One region of the Achromobacter xylosoxidans genome, then DNA from elsewhere that is predicted to be linked to it. Evidence: predicted binding sites of a transcription regulator. Region 1 holds the regulator's gene; the other holds the start of a gene.
What was found. The regulator NrdR, encoded in region 1, represses ribonucleotide reductase genes. The targets are predictions, from matches to a motif close to CACNANATNTNGTG.
Positions count from the first base shown of each region.

Region 2: IAG39_RS17440 (ribonucleoside triphosphate reductase) is a predicted target of NrdR. The motif match lies at 1,858-1,871, and genes of this name have one in related genera.

Region 1 is NZ_CP061008.1:6,001,960-6,005,370, forward strand. It holds gene IAG39_RS27855 (cysteine hydrolase family protein) at 48-611, shown strand; gene IAG39_RS27860 (GlxA family transcriptional regulator) at 629-1,594, shown strand; gene nrdR (transcriptional regulator NrdR) at 1,644-2,123, opposite strand; gene glyA (serine hydroxymethyltransferase) at 2,329-3,411, opposite strand, start outside.
Region 2 is NZ_CP061008.1:3,751,941-3,755,351, reverse strand. It holds gene IAG39_RS17440 (ribonucleoside triphosphate reductase) at 1-1,851, opposite strand, end outside; gene IAG39_RS17435 (DUF3325 domain-containing protein) at 1,963-2,313, opposite strand; gene IAG39_RS17430 (PepSY-associated TM helix domain-containing protein) at 2,310-3,411, opposite strand, start outside.

The sequences.
Region 1 (3,411 bases):
AAAAATAGCTGCACACCCCTACAATTTGCCCTCCAGGAGCGCGGTTCATGAAACAAGCACTGATCGTCATCGACGTACAAGACTCATTCCGGCAACGTCCGTTTTGGGATGAAGCCGAGTATCCGGCGTTCGTGGAGCAGATCCAGTCCCTGATCGACGCGGCCCAGGCCCGCGACATTCCGGTGCTGCAGGTATTCCACACCAGCGTATCGAACGACCCTGCCAACCCCTTCTCGATGGCCTCCGGCCACGTCAAGACGCTCAAGGAACTGCGCATCGCCCCCACCGCCGTGTTCCACAAGACCGTGCATTCCTCGCTCTATGCCAAGGACGCGGACGGCGCCAGCCTGCAGGACTGGCTGGTGAAGCACGGCATCGAAGGCATCATCGTCAGCGGCATCCGTACTGAACAGTGCTGCGAAACCACTTCGCGCCATGCCAGTGACGCGGGCTACAAGGTGGTGTTCCCCACCGACGCCACCCTGACCTTCGCCATGCAGAGCCCGTCCGGCCAGCACTACACGCCGGCCGAGATCCGCGACCGGACCGAACTGGTGCTGCAAGGGCGTTTTGCCCGCATCGCGCGCGCGGCCGACGCGCTGGCGGCCTGACACTGGCGGGGGGCCGCATGGTTCCGGTGTATTTCGTGCTGACGCGGGGCGTGGTGCTGCTGGACGTGGCAGGCCCCGCGGAGGCCTTCCGCGTGGCCAACAAGCTGGTTCCGGGCGCCTTTGAACAGCATTTCTGCGGCCCGTCCCGGGAGGTCGAAAGCGGCCTGCCCGGCCTGCACCTGGCGCATATCCAGGCCCTGCCGGCCAGTCTGCCGCCCGAGGCCCTGGTCATCATTTCAGGCGTGGTGGGCAAACCCACGCGCCTGGACGACCCCGACTCGCGCGCCATCATCGACTGGCTGGCCGTCCGCCATCCCGCGGACGGCTTCACGCTGATGACGGTATGCGCCGGCGCCCTGTTCGCCGCCGCCGCCGGCCTGACGCGGCAGCGCGACTGCACCACCCACCACACCTGCCTGGAACAGCTGGCCAACATCGACCCGAGCGCGCGGCTGCATGACAACCGCATCTTCGTCGAGGACGGCAAGCTGGTCAGCAGCGCCGGCATCACGGCCGGCATCGACCTGGCGCTGCACATGGTGTCGCGCCATTGCGGGCCGCGCGTAGCCAGCGAAACGGCGCGCGACATGGTGGTCTACCAGCGGCGCGCCGGCACGGATTCCACGCTGTCGCCCTGGCTGGACCATCGCAGCCACATGCATCCGGGCGTGCACCGGGTGCAGGACGCGGTCATCCGCGATCCGGCGGCGCCCTGGTCGGCGCAATCGCTGGCGGACCAGGCACACACCAGCGCGCGCCATCTGACGCGGCTGTTCCGCGAACACGCAGGCTGCACGCCGATGGACTACCTATATCAGATACGCGTGGCGCTGGCGCGCGACCTGCTGCGCGATACCCGGCTGGACCTGGAGCGCGTGGCGGAAAAGTCGGGATTCGGCTCGGCGCAGCACATGCGCCGCGTGTGGCGCAAGTTCCAGCCGCTAACGCCCAGCCTGGCGCGTGCGGCTCCCACCATGCAATGACGGCGCCGCAGCGCCGTCATTTTCCAGCATCGGCTGAACCGCAGCCCTGCTAGTCCTTGCGCAGCTTGCCCGGCAACAGCGGCCCCTGCATCTCGCGGATGGCTTCGACGAATTCGCCGATGTCCTCGAAACTCTTGTAGACCGAAGCGAAGCGCACGTACGCGACCTTGTCGAGCTTGCGCAGTTCGTTCATGACGAGCTCACCGATGTGTTCGCTGGGCACTTCACGCAGTCCGCTGGCCAGCAGCTGTTCTTCGATGCGCGCGACCGCGGCGTCGACATCTTCCGTGCTGACGGGGCGCTTGCGCAGCGCCAGGCTCAGGCTGGCGCGCAGCTTGCCGGGATCGTAGTCGCTGCGGCTGCCGTTGCGCTTGACGATGGAGGGCATGGCCAGCTCCACCCGCTCATAAGTGGTGAAGCGCTTGTCACAGGACAGGCAGCGACGGCGACGGCGTATGGCGTCGCCTTCTTCGGAGACCCGGCTGTCTACGACCTGCGTTTCGGCATTGCCGCAAAATGGACACCGCATGTGTGATCCCTAAAGGCACTGAGGGGGCAATATTTGAGCATATTGTAACGAGGCGTCCAGCCGCCAGCGCCAATACGGGCTAATCCGCCCCCGTATTTTTTACCAGGACGGCGCCGGCCGCCTGAAAACAAAGGGACGGCGCCTTGCGGGGCCGTCCCTGGTAGACCGCTGCGGCCGGGCCACAGCCCGCCGCAGGGATGCTCGCTTACTTCTTGCCGTAGACCGGCAGGCGCGAGGTCAGTTCGTTGACACGGGCACGCACGGCGGCGATGTTGGCTTCGTCGCGCGGGTTGTCCAGCACGTCGGCGATCAGGTTGGCGGTCAGCTCGGCTTCCGCTTCGGTGAAGCCGCGCGTGGTCATGGCCGGCGTGCCCAGGCGGATGCCGCTGGTCACGAAAGGCTTTTCCGGATCGTTCGGGATGGCGTTCTTGTTGACCGTGATGTGGGCCTGGCCCAGCACGGCTTCCGCTTCCTTGCCCGTGATGCCCTTGGAGCGCAGGTCCACCAGCATGACGTGGCTTTCGGTGCGGCCGGAAACGATGCGCAGGCCGCGCTTGACCAGCGTGTCGGCCAGCACCTTGGCGTTCTTGACCACTTGCTGCGCGTAGTCCTTGAAGGCGGGCTCCAGCGCTTCCTTGAAAGCCACGGCCTTGCCGGCGATGACGTGCATCAGCGGACCGCCCTGGATGCCGGGGAAGATTGCCGAGTTGATGATCTTCTCGTGCTCGGCCTTCATCATGATGACGCCGCCGCGCGGGCCGCGCAGCGACTTGTGCGTGGTCGAGGTGACGAAGTCGGCGTGCGGCACCGGGTTGGGGTAGGCGCCGCCGGCGACCAGGCCGGCGTAGTGGGCGATGTCGACCATGAACAGCGCGCCGTTTTCACGGGCGATGCGGGCCATGCGCTCGAAGTCGATGTGCAGGGCATAGGCGGAGGCGCCAGCCACGATCAGCTTGGGCTTGTGCTCCTTGGCCAGTTGCTCGACCTGGTCATAGTTCAGGACTTCGTTTTCGTCCAGGCCGTAGGAGATGAAGTTGTACAGCTTGCCCGAAGCGTTGACCGACGCGCCGTGCGTCAGGTGGCCGCCTTCGGCCAGGCTCATGCCCAGCACGGTGTCGCCCGGCTTCAGGACGGCCATGTACACGCCCTGGTTAGCTTGCGAACCCGAGTTGGGCTGCACGTTGGCGGCTTCGGCGCCGAAGATCTGCTTCAGGCGGTCGATGGCCAGCTGCTCGACCACGTCCACGTATTCGCAACCGCCGTAGTAGCGCTTGCCCGGGTAGCCTTC
Region 2 (3,411 bases), 2.3 Mb from region 1:
CGACAGCGCGCGGCGCACCAGCTGCTTGCATGCGGCGGAAGAAGAAACGGCTTCGTTCATGTACAGATGCAGCACGGTGCCGCCGGTGTACTTGCCCTGCAGCGTTTCCTGCAGCTCCAGCGCATGGAAAGGATCGTCGGTGTGGCCCACCGGCAGCTGGCTGGAGTTGGTGTAGTAGGGCTGCGTCTCGCTGCCCGCTTGCAGGATGGCGGGATAGCGCTTCCTGTCTTCGCGCGCGAAGCGGTAGGTGGTGCCTTCGGCGGGCGTGGCTTCCAGGTTGTACAGGTGGCCGGTCTGTTCCTGGAACTCGGTCATGCGGTCGCGCACGCGGTCCAGGAGGCGCACGGCCAGGGCGTGGCCCGCGGCGGTGGTGATGTCCTCGGCGTCGGCCGTGAAGTTGCGGACCATCTCGTTGATGCCGTTCACGCCCAGCGTGCTGAAGTGATTGCGCAGGGTGCCCAGATAGCGGCGGGTATAGGGGTAGAGGCCCTGATCGATGTAGCGCTGCACCACCTTGCGCTTGGTTTCCAGCACGTCGCGGCCCAGTTCCAGCAGGTGGTCCAGTTGCTGCATCAGCCGCGCTTCGTCGCCGCGGCAGGTGTAGCCCAGGCGCGCGCAGTTGACCGTCACCACGCCGACCGACCCCGTCTGCTCGGCCGAGCCGAACAGGCCGTTGCCGCGCTTGAGCAGTTCGCGCAGGTCCAACTGCAGGCGGCAGCACATGGAGCGCACCATGTGCGGCTCCAGGTCCGAATTCAGGAAGTTCTGGAAATAGGGCAGGCCATAGCGCGCCGTCATTTCAAACAGGCGCTCGGTGTTGGGGTGGTCCCAGTCGAAGTCGGGGGTGATGTTGTAGGTGGGGATGGGGAAGGTGAACACGCGGCCCTTGGCGTCGCCAGCCATCATGACTTCGATGTAGGCGCGGTTGATCATGTCCATCTCGGTCTGCAGGTCGCCGTAGGAAAAAGGCATTTCCTCGCCGCCGATGTACGGGATCTGGTCCTTCAGGTCCGGCGGGCAGGTCCAGTCGAACGTGAGGTTGGTGAAGGGCGTCTGCGTGCCCCAGCGGCTGGGCACGTTCAGGTTGTAGATGAGTTCCTGCATGGACTGCTTCACGTCGGCGTACGTCATGGCGTCGCGGCGGATGAAGGGCGCCATGTAGGTATCGAAGGAGCTGAACGCCTGCGCGCCGGCCCACTCATTCTGCAGCGTGCCCAGGAAGTTGACGATCTGGCCGATGGCCGCGGACATGTGGCGCGGCGGCGTGGCTTCGACCTTGCCGGGGATGCCGTTGAAGCCTTCGGTCAGCAGCTGGCGCAGCGACCAGCCGGCGCAATAGCCGCTCAGCATGTCCAGGTCGTGGATATGGATGTCGCCTTCGCGGTGGGCGCGGCCCGCCTCGGGCGCGAACACGTTGGACAGCCAGTAATTGGCGGTGACTTTGCCCGCCACGTTCAGGATCAGGCCGCCCAGGCTGTAGCCCTGGTTGGCGTTGGCGTTGACGCGCCAGTCGCGCTGGTCCAGGTATTCCTCCATCGCGCTTTCCACGTCCACCAGCGTGTGGCGCAGCGCGCGCAGCCGGGCGTGCTGTTCGCGGTGCACGATGTAGGCCCGCGCGGTGCGCCAATGGCCTGCCTGGACCAGGGCTTCCTCGACGCGGTTCTGGATGGTCTCGACGCCAGGGCAGGGGTTGCCTTCCAGTGCGGCGATGACGGTGTCGGTCAGGACTTGCGCGCCCGCCAGATCCAGTTCTCCCGTGCTGCTGCCGGCGGCCGCCATGGCTTGGGCGATCTTGTCGCGGTCGAACGCCGCGACCCGGCCGTCGCGCTTGAGGATGTGCTGGATATGCATGACTGACACCATATGTAGTAGGGTGTGGAAACTCTACCACCACATATGGTGCAGGAATTGCCCCGCACCGCCGGGATATCAGGCTTGCTTGATGCGCGTCAAACCTGCGCTTCAGAAGCCGATGCCGACCCCGGCCAGGGATATTGCCACCGCCAGCGCCGCGGTACGGGCTGCCGGACGCGGCGCCCATGACAGCATGCCGACCCAGAGCAGCGCGCCCGCCGACAGCCAGCCCAGCCATGCCACCACGCCCACGGTATTGCCCCACAGGCCCACGCAGGGCAGCAGGGCCAACGCCAGCAGCAGCACGCCGGCGCCGCGCAGCACGCGGGTATGGCCGGCGGAGGGATCGCGTCCCCAGACCTGGTCGTAGTGGCGCGGCATGGCCAGGCTCAGGCAGGCCATGCCCGAATAGGTCAGCAGCAGCGCCATGGAAATTGCGTACAGGTCGTTGGTGTTCATGCGGCCGCCTCTGCATCACTGCGGGGATTGCGCCGGACGGGCGCGGATGCGGGCCGTCGCCACAACAGCAGGGCCGCCCAGCCCGATAGTACGCCGAATGCGACGGACGTCAGTTCGACGCCGGCGCTCTCCCAATCGCCGCGCGCGATCTGCGCTGCAGGATGGTCGCCCAATGTGATGAACGACAGCGCCGGCAGCAGCAGGCACAGCGCCGACAGCAGCACCAATTGCGAGATCCAGGCGCGGCGCGGGCTGCACAGCCAGGCATGCGCCAGGGTCAGCGCCCACGCCAGGAAGAAGCAGCGCAGTTCCCAAAGCGCGCGGTTCTCCAGCGCCACGGGCAGCAGGCGGTTGGCCCAGAGGTAGCTGATGCAGGCGATCGCCAATCCGGCCAGCGCGGCCACGTTCAATCCTTCTATCAGCCGGTACATGCGCGCCGTGGCGCTGCCGAACTCGCCGCCATGCTTGGCGCGGCGCTTGACCATGAACAGCAAGGCGCCCGTGCCCATCATGGCCGCGCCCGCCAGGCCGCAGACGAAGTACAGCCAGCTGATGCCCAGCCCGCCGAACTTGGACATGTGCAGGTCGCTCATCACCTGGAACGTCAGCGCCGGCGCGCCGCCGTGCACGCCGCCCGCGGGCCGCAGGCGCAGCAGCTCGCCGCTGGCGGAGAACTCCGCCATGCCCGTGGTGGCGCTCAGATTGCGGAAGGTGTCGGCGTCTTCGTTCCAGCCATAGACGCCGATGCGCATGGAGCTGTCTTCGGGATTGTTGATGACGATGGCGCGCGCGGTCTGCCCGATCAGTCGTTCGCCGCGGGCCACGATGGGCTCGAGCGCCGGCATGGCCAGCGCCACGCCGCTGCGGGCGGGCCGTTCTTCGCCCGTCAGCTCGGCCAGGTACAGGCGGCTGGCCTGCGGGCCGGCGCCATAGGTCGCCGTGACCGGGGCCGGCATGAGCTGGGCGCTGGAAATCACGATTCCCGTGTAGGCAATCATGAACTGGAAGGGCAGGGTCAGCACCGCCACCGCGTTGTGCGCGTCCAGCCAGGACCGTTGGCCCTTCTTGGCGCGGAAGGTGAAGAAGTCCTTGAAGATG